3 regions of the Streptomyces hesseae genome follow, and region 2 is predicted to be linked to each of the others. Evidence: riboswitches for the same ligand, from Rfam matches in the RefSeq annotation. Region 2 holds a riboswitch; each other region holds the start of a gene.
What was found. Region 2 has a riboswitch for cobalamin ahead of RM609_RS31095 (cobalamin biosynthesis protein). Riboswitches for the same ligand answer to the same signal wherever they lie in the genome.
Positions count from the first base shown of each region.

Region 1 (4,447 bases), on a different contig from region 2:
GACGAACAGGCTCGCCGTGGGGGCGAACCTGCCGTTGCCGCCGAGCCGGCGGGCGATGGCGTGCGTGGCGGCGCCCAGCAGCAGACTGGCGAGCATCATCACCAGCGAGCCGATGGCCATGGCCTCCAGCGCCAGCAGGGGGCTGACCCCCCACTGCACCCAGAAGGAGTCGTTGGCCAGCGTCCCCAGCGCCCCGCACAGCAGGGACAGGAAGGCCGCCGCTCCCCAGACGCTCCGGTCCCGCGCCTCGTCGAGGACCTCGACGGGCCGGTACCAGAGCCCGAATATGAGGCGGTGCCAGAGCAGCTTGCGCGGCTGGGCACCGGGGGCGCGTGGGGGAGGGGCAGTGGTCACAGGCATGGGTGCCGTTTTATCACCGTTCGGCCGGACCGCAGGAGTCCGGGCGGCCCGGCCGGTGGAGCGGACGCCCCGTCAGGCCGGGGTGGGCGCCACGCCGCCGGGGCCCGTGCCGGGGTCCGGATCGTCGTCCCCCGCGTCGGTGACAGGCCCGCCGGAGACGGCCGTCACGGGCTCGGCGAGCCCGATGGCGGAGACCCCTCCGGGCAGGTACTCCTCACTGATCTCCCGCGGCCCGAACGGCCACACCTTCTCCCTCGCCGCCCACAGCACGAAGGCCACGCACCCCGCGCCCACCCAGGCCAGCGACCACTCGATGGGATGGCGGCCGGGGGAGTTCCGGTCGGCGAAGCCGTAGATCACCAGCCAGCCCGCCAGCGCCACCAGGCTCGGCAGCGGATAGAGCCACGTCCGGTACGGGCGCGGCAGTCCCGGTTGCCGGCGCCGCAGCACGGTCAAGGCCAGTACCTGCGACAGCGCCTGAAGGATCACCATGACCGCCATCAGCAACTGGATGATCGTCGCCAGGTCGGTATGACGGCCGATCAGGAAGCCGACGGCCGAGACCAGTCCCATCGTCGTCAGGGGCAGCACCGGGAAGCGCAGCCGCGGGTGGAGGGCGCCGAAGCGGCGGAAGAAGACGTTCTCCCGCGCGGCGTCCACGGGGATGCGCGAGCCGCCCAGGAGCCCGGTGAAGACCGACGCGAAGGCCGTGACGAGGATCAGCACGGTGACGACGTCCGCCGCGCCCTTGCCCCACGTCTGCTCCATGACCGCCGAGGCCACGGAGGACCCGGCCGTGGAGTCGGGGTCCAGCATCTCCCGCCAGTCGACGACGCCCAGGGTGCCGATCTGGAGCAGCAGATAGATGGCCATGATGCCGAGGATCGAGTAGATGATGGAACGTGGCATCACACGCCCGGGGTCCTTGATCTCGGCGCCCATGTAGGCGACGGTGCTGTAGCCCCCGTAGTCGTAGATGCCGATGGTCAGGCCCGCCGCGAAGCCCAGCCAGAACTGACCGGTCGTGAGGTCGAAGGCGCCCGCCGGGTAGGTGAAGGCCCGGTCCGGGCTGAAGTGGGTGAACGCGGCGACGATGACCAGGACGACGGAGGCGATCATCACGCACCACAGCACGGCCGTGATCCGCGCGATGCTCTCCACCCGCCGCCACAGCAGCCCGACGACCACCACGACGAACGCCAGGCCCGTCAGATCGCCCTGGGTCTGCGTCATGCCCGGCCAGAGATAGCCCAGGTACTGGACGAAACCGATCACACCCGTGGCCATGGCCAGCGGGATGAAGAGCATCGCCGTCCACACGAACAGGAACGGCACCAATCTGCCGGTCCGGTACTGGAACGCCTGCCGCAGATAGACATAGCTGCCGCCCGCGCCGGGCATCGCCGCGCCCAGCTCGGCCCACACCAGCCCGTCGGCCAGTGCCAGCACCGCCCCGGCGACAAAGCCGATGACCGCCTGTGGCCCGCCGAAGGAGGCCACCATCAGCGGAATGGTGACGAACGGTCCTATGCCGCACATCTGGCTCATATTGATGGCGGTGGCCTGGAACAGCCCGATACGGCGGACGAACGCCGACCGCTCTTCCGGAACCCCGGGCTCCGGTGTCCCGGGCCCCCGCTCGATGTCCCCTGCCGTGTCCGCCATTGGCGATCAGCCCTCTCTCGGCCGTCCGTCGAGGTCTTCCTGCACTCGTACACCGGGCCGCCCGGCGCGTCCATCACCTGCGGAGTGTCGGACCTTGCTGCGAGGAGATGGCAAGTGCCACATTCTCGCCCCGGAGCCCGGCCGGGACGTTATGGTTGCCCGGCCGTGGTGTTCGGGAAGACCGGTGAGGCCCCTCGTGGGCCGATTCCGGAGCGGCCCTCGCCACTGTGATCGGGGAGTGACCGTCCTCTTCCGCGCGCCCCGGCTCGTGGAGCCACTGGCAGCGTCCGGCTGCCGGGAAGGCGGGACGGTAACGCCAGTCACCCGTAAGCCAGGAGACCGGCCACGGCATCTCGAAATGATCCACGAGGTGCTGGAGCGTTCACCCCAAGATGTCCATATCCATAGCCACATCCACCGAACCGTCCCCGCCCGCCTTCCGCTGGCGGCGTGAGGACACCCTGCGGACCGCCGGCCTGCTGGCCGTCGTCGTCGCCCTCCACGTCGTCGCGTTCGGCGTGCTCTTCCTGCTGGTCGTGCCGAACCACTACACCGTCGGCTCCAAGGCCTTCGGCGTCGGCCTCGGCGTCACCGCCTACACCCTCGGCATGCGGCACGCCTTCGACGCCGACCACATCGCCGCCATCGACAACACCACCCGCAAGCTGATGGCGGACGGGCAGCGCCCGGTCTCCGTCGGCTTCTGGTTCGCCCTCGGCCACTCCAGCGTCGTCGTCCTGCTGACGCTGCTGGTCACCGGCGGCACCCGGCTGGCCGGGACGCTGATGAACGAGAACTCCACCACCCATCAGGCCCTCGGTGTCGTCGGCACCTCGGTCTCCGGCGGATTCCTCTACCTCATCGCCATCCTCAACCTCGTCGCCCTCGCCGGCATCATGAGGGTCTTCCGCGCCATGCGCGAGGGCCGCTACGACGAGGCCGAACTGGAGAAGCAGCTCGACTCGCGCGGCTTCATGAACCGCCTCCTGGGCCGTTTCACCCGCTCCATCAGCCGCCCCGGCCAGATGTACCCGCTGGGCTTCCTCTTCGGCCTGGGCTTCGACACCGCCACCGAGGTCACACTGATGGTCATGGCGGGCAGCGGCGCCGCCGCCGGGCTGCCCTGGTACGCGATCCTGTGCCTGCCGTTGCTGTTCGCGGCCGGCATGAGCCTGTTCGACACGCTCGACGGCACGTTCATGAACTTCGCCTACCAGTGGGCGTTCTCCAACCCCGTCAGAAAGGTCTACTACAACCTCACCATCACCGGGCTGTCCATCGCCGTAGCCTTCCTCATCGGCACCATCGAGCTGGTGGGCGTGCTCCACGAGAAGCTCGGCCTGGACGACGCGGTGACCGGCTGGATCGCGGGGCTGAACCTCGACAACGTCGGTTTCGTCATCGTCGGGCTGTTCGTGGTGGTCTGGGCCGTCGCCCTCGGCTACTGGCGCTTCGCCAAGGTCGAACAGCGCTGGGCGGCACGGACGGCTGCCGCCGGGGCGGGCGCGGACGGCTGAGGCCCCGGCCGGGGGATCAGGGGCGTTCGCAGCCCTGGTTCGCGCACGCCTTGCGGGCGCTGATCACCGGGGGGCTGCTCCCGGCCGACTCCTCCCGCACGACCACCAGGGCCGGCCCGCCGCAGGTCAGGCACGTCCGGGTCGAGGGATCCCACTCCCGCTCGATCGCCGCGGCGATCCTGCGCAGGGGGTCGGCGTCGACATCTGACTCGGCTCCGGTGTCGGACATGGGCCATCCCGCTCCACGGTCGTCGCTGCTCGCTCTGCCGGCGGGTGCATCGTGACGCACGACCCCTGATCACGTCAGCGTGTTGGGCCGTGATCCCCCTTCACGGGGTGGCGCGGCCCCGCGCTGACGGCCGTCGGGAGCGTCACCTCGAACCGGCAGCCGCCGGGCACGTTGTGGACCGACGCCCGGCCCGCGTGGGCCTCGACGATGCCGCGGACGATCGCCAGGCCCAGCCCCGCGCCCCCCCGGCCGGGTCCGGGCCGCCGAGCCCCGCCAGCCCGTCTCGAAGACCCGGGGAAGATCCTCCTCCGGGATGCCGCCGCAGCCGTCCGTCACCGACACCACCACCGCGTCCGCCTCGCGCCGCGCGGCCACCGCGACCGTGCCGTCGGGCGGGGTCCGCCGGATCGCGTTCACCAGGAGGTTCCCCAGGACCCGGGTCATCTCCTTGCCGTCCACCTCCACCGGCGCGGCGTCCACACCGTCCCCCACCAGCCGCACCCCGTGCTCCCGCGCCAGCGGCCCGGCACCCGCCAGGGCCTCGTCCACCAGGTCGTACACCGACATCCGGCTCGGGCGCAGCGGCAGGGCGCCCGCGTGGATGCGGGAGAGCTCGAAGAGGTCGCCCACCATGGTGTTGAGCCGGTCGACCTCGGTGCGGATCTGCCGGTGGTAG
Region 1 is NZ_JAVRFI010000004.1:379,689-384,135, forward strand. It holds gene RM609_RS09755 (YIP1 family protein) at 1-360, opposite strand, end outside; gene RM609_RS09760 (APC family permease) at 433-2,025, opposite strand; cobalamin riboswitch at 2,175-2,387, shown strand; gene nicT (Nickel transporter NicT) at 2,418-3,542, shown strand; gene RM609_RS09770 (hypothetical protein) at 3,559-3,771, opposite strand; partial or broken gene RM609_RS09775 (sensor histidine kinase) at 3,846-4,447, opposite strand, start outside.
Region 1: another riboswitch for cobalamin. It lies ahead of nicT (Nickel transporter NicT); the one in region 2 lies ahead of RM609_RS31095 (cobalamin biosynthesis protein).

Region 2 (4,447 bases):
CGACCACGACCACGGGCAGCCGCGCGGCGCGGGCGATGCCCATGTTGACGATGTCGGAGCGGCGCAGATTGATCTCGGCGGGGCTGCCGGCCCCCTCGCAGATCACGGCGTCGTGGGTGCGCCGCAGCTCGGCCAGGCACTCCGTCACCGTGCCGAACAGCTGCTCCTGGCGGCCCTGGTGGTAGCCGCGGGCGCTGAGCTCGCCCACCGCCTTGCCCATGAGGACGACCTGGCTGCTGCGGTCGCTTCCGGGCTTGAGCAGCACCGGGTTCATGAGGGCGCTCGGCTCGACGCGGGCGGCGGCGGCCTGCATGGCCTGCGCGCGCCCTATCTCCGCGCCGTCGCGCGTCACGAAGGAGTTGAGGGACATGTTCTGCGCCTTGAACGGCGCGACCTTGACGCCCTTGCGGACCAGCCAGCGGCAGATGCCGGCCGTGACCACGCTCTTGCCCGCGTCCGAGGTGGTCCCGGCCACCAGCAGGCCCCCGCCCGGCGGGCGCCCGCTCCTGTCGGCTGTCACCGAGACTGTCACCGGTTCCTCCCCGCCTTCCTGAACAGGCTGCCCACCGTACGGGCCGTCAGCGCCGTCCCCAGGGCCAGCAGTGACACCCGGCGCGAGAGCCGGACCGCGCGTTCGATGTCGGCCGTCCGCACCGGGCGGTTCTCCCCGCCCAGCACGGGGCGGTGCTCGACGCGCCCGGCGTAGGCGAGGGTGCCGCCCAGGCGTACGCCCAGGGCCCCGGCGAAGGCGGCCTCGACCGGCCCGGCGTTGGGGCTGGGGTGCCGGGCGGCGTCGCGCCGGGCCACGCGCAGGGCGCCGCGCGGGTCGGGCCCGGCGAGGACCGTGAGCGCGGCGGTCAGCCGGGCGCCCGGCCAGCCGACGACGTCGTCGAGCCGGGCCGACGCCCAGCCGAACCGCCGGAGCCTGGGCGACTTGTGACCCACCATGGCGTCCAGGGTGTTGACCGCCCGGAAGCCCACGAGCCCGGGCACCCCGGCCAGCGCTCCCCAGACGAGGGCGCCCACGACGGCGTCGGAGGTGTTCTCGGCGACGGACTCCACCACGGCCCGGGCGATCTGCTGCGCGTCCAGCGCCTGCGGGTCGCGTCCGCACAGGTGCGGCAGCCGCTCCCGGGCGACCTCCAGGTCCCCGGCGGCCAGCGCACCGCCGATGGCCCGGGCCTCCCGGCCCAGGGACGTGCCGCCCAGGACGGACCAGGTGACGGCGGCGGTCAGCGCGATCTCGGCAGCGGGGTGACGTCGCGCGGCACGGGTCAGCAGCCCGGCCCCGGCGACCGCGCCACCGGCGCAGACCAGGGTGTGGAGGGTGCCGTAGCCCCGGTGGTCGCGCCACAGCCGCCGTTCGACGGCCTGCGCGGCCCGCCCGAACGCGGCCACGGGATGCCCGCGGCGGGGGTCCCCGAGGAGCAGGTCGCAGGCGAAGCCCAGGGCGGTGCCGTACACGAAGGGGCCGTACATGAAGGGGCCGTGCGCGAGGGAAAAGCGGTCGCGGCCGGGCATGGCGAAGCGGTGTCCTCACTCAGGGTCCGCGCCCTGGCTCGACGTGACGGCGACCAGAGTCTCCTGGCTCCCCGGATCCGCGCCGCCCCCGGCCTTCCGGCTCGCGCCGTGGCCATCGGTTGGGGGGACACTCCCCGGTGACAGTGGCGGGACCGCGCCGGATTCGCACCGGCTTCCTCTGCTGTCGCCGTTTGGCTCGGGAAGTCCACCACGGGGCGGGAAGGGGCGTCAACTCGCCCTGACCTGCGCTCCCGCCGCTCTACTGGCGGCGTCGCGCCATCCACGAAGCCAGCGACACCGTGACCCCCAGCATGATCGAGGACCAGGCCGCCAGGAGCAGGAGCTCGCCGGCGGGTGGGCGCGGTGGCGCCGAGCTCAGCAGACGGATCGTCTGGTTGACGGGAGTGACCAGGCGGCCGACCAAGGCGATCAGGCTCAGCACGAGCGCCGTGGCGAAGGCGTAGCCCTGTCGTTCGATCAGGGGGCGGGCACAGCAGGTACCCAGGGCGACGGCGGTGAGAGCGCAGATCAGGTGGGCCATGAGACCGGTGGCCAGGTCGGCGGGTGTGTGGAGGCGACCGCTGGAGACCATGGGCCAGATCAGGGCGGCGCCGCCGAGAGCGAGCACACCGGCCAGGGAGGCACAGGTCTTGCCGAGCATGACCCGTAGGCGGCCACCGGCGTTGATCAGGGTGACGGTGGCCTGGAGCGGGTCCTCGGTGTTGTGAAGGCTGAGGGTGAGCCACACGCCGACCGGCAACAGCGCGGCGGCGGAGGCCCCGTAACCCGGCAGGACCGAGCCCTGGACGGCGTACAGGACCGCCAGGAATCCGAGGTAGGCCACCAGCTGGGGCAGGAACCGCTGGGACCGGAGGTAGTCCGCCAGGGCGTAGCGGGCGATCGTCGTCATCGGTGACCACCGGCACCCGGGCGGACCTCGAAAACGCTGTGCCCTTGTCTCAGGACCTCCGCGAGGACCGCGTCGGACCGGTCGGCGCCGACCTCAAGGCATATGCGCCGCCGCTCATTCTCGCCCACGGACCGGACGCCCGGCAGAGCGCGCAGCGCCTCCATCACGCGCGACCGGTCCTCCACCATCGGCACGCCCAGCGTGATCGCGAAACCCTCGGGCGCCGCCTCACCCATGGCTTCCTCGGTGAGGCGGCCCCGGTGCAGCCGGTGGACCGCGTCCGCGCTCGCGGCGACGGTGCCCGGCCGGTGCTCGGTGAGCAGAACGACCACTCCCGCGGCACGCCACTCCGCGAGGCAGTCCACGAGGACTTGATGGGTACGGGCGTCGAGGCCGGACCACGGTTCGTCGAGGATCAGCAGCCGGGGGCCGCCGAGCATGGCCTGGGCGAGAGCGACTTTCTGGGCGTTTCCTTTGGACAGCGTGCTGATGGGGGCGTCGACGTCCCCCTCGATGCCCAGCCGGTCCAGCAGTTCACCGCCGCGACGGGCGGCGTCCGCGGTCCGGAGTCCTTGGACGCGCCCCATGTGCAGGAGGTACGAGCGTGCGCTGAGCCGCATGTTCGCCGGGAGCCGCTCGGGCACATAGCCGATCCTGTCCGGGCGCCCGCGAACGGAGCCGGAGCTGGGCCTCCTCAGCCCGGCGGCCACCTTGAGCAGGGTGGACTTGCCCGACCCGTTCCCGCCGACCACCGCGGTGACGGTCCCGGAAGCCAGATCGAGGGTGATGTCATCCAGTACGCGCGGCCCTCCGCGTGTGTACCGGACGCTGACCGACTCCAAACGCACCTTTCAGAACCCCCGTCGAACGCCGTCACAACCGTGCATGCAAGAGGTACTGAACGCGCGATCGGCGGTCCGGGTTCCCCGCGTTGACGGCGGAGGGGCGGGACCGAAGCTCTTCGGTCCCGCCCCTCCGCCGGCATACGCGGTGTCGCGTCAGGTGACGAGCGTCAGGCGACGATCAGATAGATCCCGTACCCCACCGCCGCCGCGCACAGCGCGAAGCACGCGTACGCGCCGGTGCGGGCCAGCGCGGTGCTGCCGCCCGCGTCGGCCGCGGAAGTCGCGGACGTCGCGCCCGCGGCCTCCGGCTTGCGGGACGTGCCGACGATGCCGAGCGTGAAGACGCCCACGAGGCCGACGGTGACCACGAGGCTCACGCCGAAGACCTGGCCGAGAGCTGCCCAGTCGATGTGCATGGTGGTTCTTCCTCCGTTGCCCGGCGTCAGCCGGTCGTCGCCGCGGCGGGGGCGGCCGGGGTGGCGGGTGCCGTGGTGACCTGGGCGGCCGGGGCCGGGGTCAGGGTGCCGGCGGGCGGCGGGGCGACGGCCTGAAGGGCGGCCGTGACCACACCGACGGGCTCCTCGGGGAGGCCCTGCGGCGTGTTGAGCTCGTTGACGGTCTCGTGGGTGACCGGCTTGCGGCGCGAGGCCGCCCAGATGGCGCCGGAGACCCCGAGGCCGAGGACGGCGACGGCGGCGACGCCCCAGTCGCCCTGGTCGGCCAGGAGCGCGGCGCCGGCGGCGACGAGGCCCGCGGCCGGGAGGGTCAGGCCCCACGCGGCGACCATGCGGCCGGCCGTCGACCAACGCACCACGCCGCCCTTGCGGCCCAGGCCGGCGCCCATGATCGAGCCGGAGCAGACCTGGGTGGTGGAGAGCGCGAAGCCGATGTGCGAGGAGGCGAGGATCACGGTCGCGGCACCGGTCTGGGCGGCGAAGCCCTGCGCCGGCTTGATGTCGGCGAGACCCTTGCCGAGCGTCTGGATGATGCGCCAGCCGCCCAGGTACGTACCGAGCGCGATGGCCAGGCCCGCGGAGACGATGACCCACAGCGGCGGGTCGGAGTGCGGGGCGACGACGCCGCCGGCGACCAGGGCCAGGGTGATGACACCCATGGTCTTCTGGGCGTCGTTGGTGCCGTGGGCGAGGGAGACCAGGGCGGCCGAGGCGAT
Region 2 is NZ_JAVRFI010000031.1:54,118-58,564, reverse strand. It holds gene RM609_RS31100 (cobyric acid synthase) at 1-520, opposite strand, end outside; gene RM609_RS31095 (cobalamin biosynthesis protein) at 529-1,521, opposite strand; cobalamin riboswitch at 1,579-1,699, opposite strand; gene RM609_RS31090 (hypothetical protein) at 1,781-2,431, opposite strand; gene RM609_RS31085 (ATP-binding cassette domain-containing protein) at 2,428-3,279, opposite strand; gene RM609_RS31080 (hypothetical protein) at 3,444-3,692, opposite strand; gene RM609_RS31075 (inorganic phosphate transporter) at 3,719-4,447, opposite strand, start outside.

Region 3 (4,447 bases), on a different contig from region 2:
AGCTCCGGCACGGCCGGGTCGGCGAGGGTGCACACCACCTCGTTGCCGGCGGGCAGCCGCTTGCGGGTGACGCCGCTGGCGACCATGTTCGCGTCGCACAGGATCGGCGCGCCCGCGAGCAGCGCCTCCCGGGCGCGGGCCACGACCGCCGGTGAGTACGCGAGGTCCTGGACCAGGTCGGTCATCCCACAGGCGTGGATCATGCGGACCGCGACCCTGCTGACGTCGGGCGGCAGCCCGCCGAGGTCCGCCTCGGCGCGGATGGTGGCGAAGGACTGGCGGTAGATGGACGCGCCGTCCTTGTCGTAGTCGAACACTGTGCCCTCGCTCGCTGGGTGGTGCATGTCGCTGGTTCTGCGTGGGTGTTGCTGCCGTGGTGCCGCCGCCGTGGCCCGTTCAGTCGCGGGGGCCGTCGGGCGACGTCGTCTCTGTGGGGTGTGTGTCGGGGTGTGCGTCGGGGCGTGCGTCTCGCGCCGCCGTGACCGCGTCGGCCAGGTCGGCGGCGGTCGTCACGGTCGTCACCGCGGGCGCCGTGACCGTCTCGTCCTCCGCCTCCCGTCGTACGGCGATCCGGTAGCCGTCGCCGGTCGCCAGGACGTCGACCCACCGGCCGCCGGGGTGGCCGCAGCGCCGTTCGCACCCGGACCAGTACACGGGCAGCGTCCCGGCGCTGCCAGGGCGCGCGGCCTCCAGGGAGGCGGTCGCGTCGGCCCGTACATCCGCGAGGGACTTGACGCACCCCGGCCGGCCGGTACAGGCGCCCGCGCCGTGCCAGGGGGAGGCGGCGGAGGTGACCAGACCCGCGTCCGCGAGCGCCGCGAGGCGCGCCGCGGCCACCGGGGCGGTGAGCCCCGGGACGACGACGCCGCGCCAGGGGGTGACGCGGAGTTCGCCGTCGCCGTCCTGGCCGGCGGTACGGGCGAGGAGCCGCCACTGGGCGGAGGAGAACCGGCCCAGGGGCGCGGCCACCGACACGGCCCACCGCCCGCCGGGCCCCTGGACCGCGCCGGGCGCGGGCGGGGAGCCGAGGGGGAGCGCGGCGCGCGGTACGGGCGCGGAGCCGATGCCGGCCGCCGCCAGCCGGGCCGCGAGCCGCTCCGTGCTCGGCCGCAGCCCGGGGGCCAGTTCGCGGACGCGCCAGGCCTTCCCGCCGCTCTCGCACAGCACCGCGAGGAACTCACGGGCCGCCAGAACGGCCGCGCGCGGCGCGTCCTGGGCGGCGACGCGCAGGGCGTCGGGGCCGGGGCCGAAACACAGGAGGGCCTGGCGGCCGTCGCCGGTTGCGATCAATGTCACATCGGGTACGAGGGCCGTGATGTCGCCCCGGCCGTCGTCGAGGCCGAAGAGGAAACGGCCCGAGAGGTCCGTGAGATCGTCCGACGCGCAGAGCAGCCGGTCGAGTTCCCGCACCCAGGGCAGGATGTCCGAGAAGCCCTTTCCATCCAGGCCGGACAGGGGAGAAGCCGCGACATTCCGGATGCGGTCGTGCCGGTCCGACGGCAACAGACCTGCCTCCCGCAGCCGCGCGCCCAGGGCGGCGCCGCAGCCGTCGGCGAGGCCGCGGAGCTGGACGTTGCCGCGGGAGGTGAGGTCGAGGCGGGTGTCGCCCAAGTCGTCGGCGGCGTCGGCGAGTGCGCTCGCCTGACGGTCCGTCAGCAGTCCGCCCGGCAGCCGTACGCGGGCCAGTGCCCCGTCGTCCGCGGCGTGCAGCCGCAGCGCGCCGGGACAGGCATCGCCGCGCTCGCGACCAGGGGGTTCGGGGGGAGTGGGCATGGCGGCGAGCATACCGACCGGGGGTGGAAGTGGCCCGTCCGGCGTTGAGGACGACGCGAGTCAGCGCGGACAAGGGGGCGGGACGGGGCGGGAGGGGGCGCGCGGGGGGCGAAGCCCTGCTCGGAAACGACGAAAGGGCGGGTCAGGGGCATCTTCCCCTCCTGGAGGCCCACCCCGCATGGCTACTATGGCAGCGCCAGCGACGGCGACAGGGGAGGAAGCCGGTGTGATCCCGGCACGGTCCCGCCACTGTGTGCCCGGCAGCGATGCCAGGTGAGTCAGGAACTCCTGCCGTCCTCCCACCGCCCGGGGCGCGGACCCCGAGGAAGGCATGCCGTGATCCTGCTTCTGTCGACGTCCGACACCGACCTGCTCAGCGCCCGTTCGGCCGGCGGCCCGGTCCCGTACCGGCTCGCCAACCCCGCCCGGCTCGCGCTCGAGGAACTCCCCGCGCTCCTGGAGGGCGCCGACCTTGTCGTCGTGCGCCTACTCGGCGGTCTGCGCGCCTGGCAGGAGGGCCTCGACCAGCTCCTGGCCGGCCCCCGCCCCGTCGTCGTCCTCACCGGCGAACAGGCCCCCGACGCCCAGCTGATGGAGGCGTCCACCGTCCCCGTCGGCATCGCCGCCGAGGCCCACGCCTACCTCGCCCACGGCGGCCCCGCCAACCTCGAACAGCTGGCCCGCTTCCTCTCCGACACCGTGCTGCTCACCGGCCACGGCTTCGAGCCGCCGGCCCCCGCCCCCGCGTGGGGCGCGCTGGAGCGCACCCCCAAGCCCGGCGCGTCCGGCCCGCTCGTCGCCGTGCTCTACTACCGCGCCCACCACATGAGCGGCAACACCGCCTTCGTCGAGGCCCTCTGCGGCGCCGTCGAGGACGCGGGCGCCCGCGCCCTGCCGCTCTACGTCGCCTCGCTGCGCGCCCCCGAGCCCGAGCTGATCGACGCCCTGCGCGACGCCGACGCCATCGTCACCACCGTCCTCGCCGCCGGCGGCACCCGGCCCGCCGACGCCTCCGCCGGGGGCGACGACGAGTCCTGGGACGCCGGCGCGCTCGCCGCCCTCGACGTGCCGATCCTCCAGGCCCTCTGCCTGACCGGCACCCGGAAGGCCTGGGAGGAGAACGACGAGGGACTCTCCCCGCTCGACTCCGCCACCCAGGTCGCCGTGCCCGAGTTCGACGGCCGCATCATCACCGTCCCCTTCTCCTTCAAGGAGATCGACGCGGACGGCCTGCCCGCCTACGTCCCCGACCCCGAGCGCGCCGCCCGCGTCGCGGGCATCGCCGTACGCCACGCCCGCCTCCGCCACATCCCCGCCGCCGAGAAGCGGCTCGCGCTCGTCCTCTCCGCGTACCCCACCAAGCACTCCCGTATCGGCAACGCCGTCGGCCTCGACACCCCCGCCAGCGCCGTCGCCCTGCTGCGCCGGCTGCGCGAGGAGGGCTACGACTTCGGCACGGAAGAGGTCCCCGGCCTCGCGTCCGGCGACGGCGACGAGCTCATCTACGCCCTCATCGACGCGGGCGGCCACGACCAGGACTGGCTGACGGAGGAGCAGCTGGCCCGCAACCCCGTCCGCATCCCGGCCGCCGACTACAAGCGCTGGTACGAGCAGCTCCCCGCCGAGCTGCGCGAGGCCGTCGAGGAGCACTGGGGCCCGGCGCCCGGCGAGATGTTCGTCGACCGCAGCCGCAACCCCGAGGGCGACATCGTCCTCGCCGCCCTGCGCCGCGGCAATCTGCTGATCCTCATCCAGCCGCCGCGCGGCTTCGGCGAGAACCCCATCGCCATCTACCACGACCCCGACCTGCCGCCCTCGCACCACTACCTCGCCGCCTACCGCTGGATCGCCGCCTCCCAGGAGGACGGCGGCTTCGGCGCCGACGCGATGGTCCACCTGGGCAAGCACGGCAACCTGGAGTGGCTGCCCGGCAAGAACGCCGGCCTGTCCGCCGCCTGCGGCCCCGACGCGGCCCTCGGCGACCTGCCCCTGGTCTACCCGTTCCTCGTCAACGACCCCGGCGAGGGCACCCAGGCCAAGCGCCGCGCCCACGCCACGCTCGTCGACCACCTCGTGCCGCCCATGGCCCGCGCCGACTCCTACGGCGACATCGCGCGCCTGGAGCAGCTCCTCGACGAATACGCCCAGATCTCCTCGATGGACCCGGCCAAGCTCCCCGCGATCCGCGCCCAGATCTGGACCCTCATCCAGGCCGCCCGCCTCGACCACGACCTGGGCATGGAGGAGCGCCCCGACGACGACGGCTTCGACGACTTCCTCCTCCACGTCGACGGCTGGCTCTGCGAGGTGAAGGACGCCCAGATCCGCGACGGCCTCCACGTCCTGGGCGCCGCCCCGGCCGGTGCCGACCGCGTCAACCTGGTCCTGTCGATCCTGCGCGCCCGCCAGATCTGGGGCGGCACGACGGCCCTGCCGGGCCTGCGCGAGGCCCTCGGCCTCGACGAGTCGGCGGCCACCCGCACCACGGCGGACGAGGCGGAGGCGGAGGCCCGGGCCCTGGTGGAGGCCATGGAGGCGGCGGGCTGGGACCCGACCGCGGTGGCCACCGTTGTGGGCAATCGTCCCGCCCTGCGGGACGGGTGGGCACAACCCACGGTGCCGGGCACCGACGCTGTCTCGGCCGTCCTCGACTTCGCCGCCCGCGAGGTCGTCC
Region 3 is NZ_JAVRFI010000004.1:353,256-357,702, forward strand. It holds gene RM609_RS09660 (precorrin-8X methylmutase) at 1-344, opposite strand, end outside; gene cobG (precorrin-3B synthase) at 397-1,785, opposite strand; cobalamin riboswitch at 1,948-2,080, shown strand; gene cobN (cobaltochelatase subunit CobN) at 2,110-4,447, shown strand, end outside.
Region 3: another riboswitch for cobalamin. It lies ahead of cobN (cobaltochelatase subunit CobN); the one in region 2 lies ahead of RM609_RS31095 (cobalamin biosynthesis protein).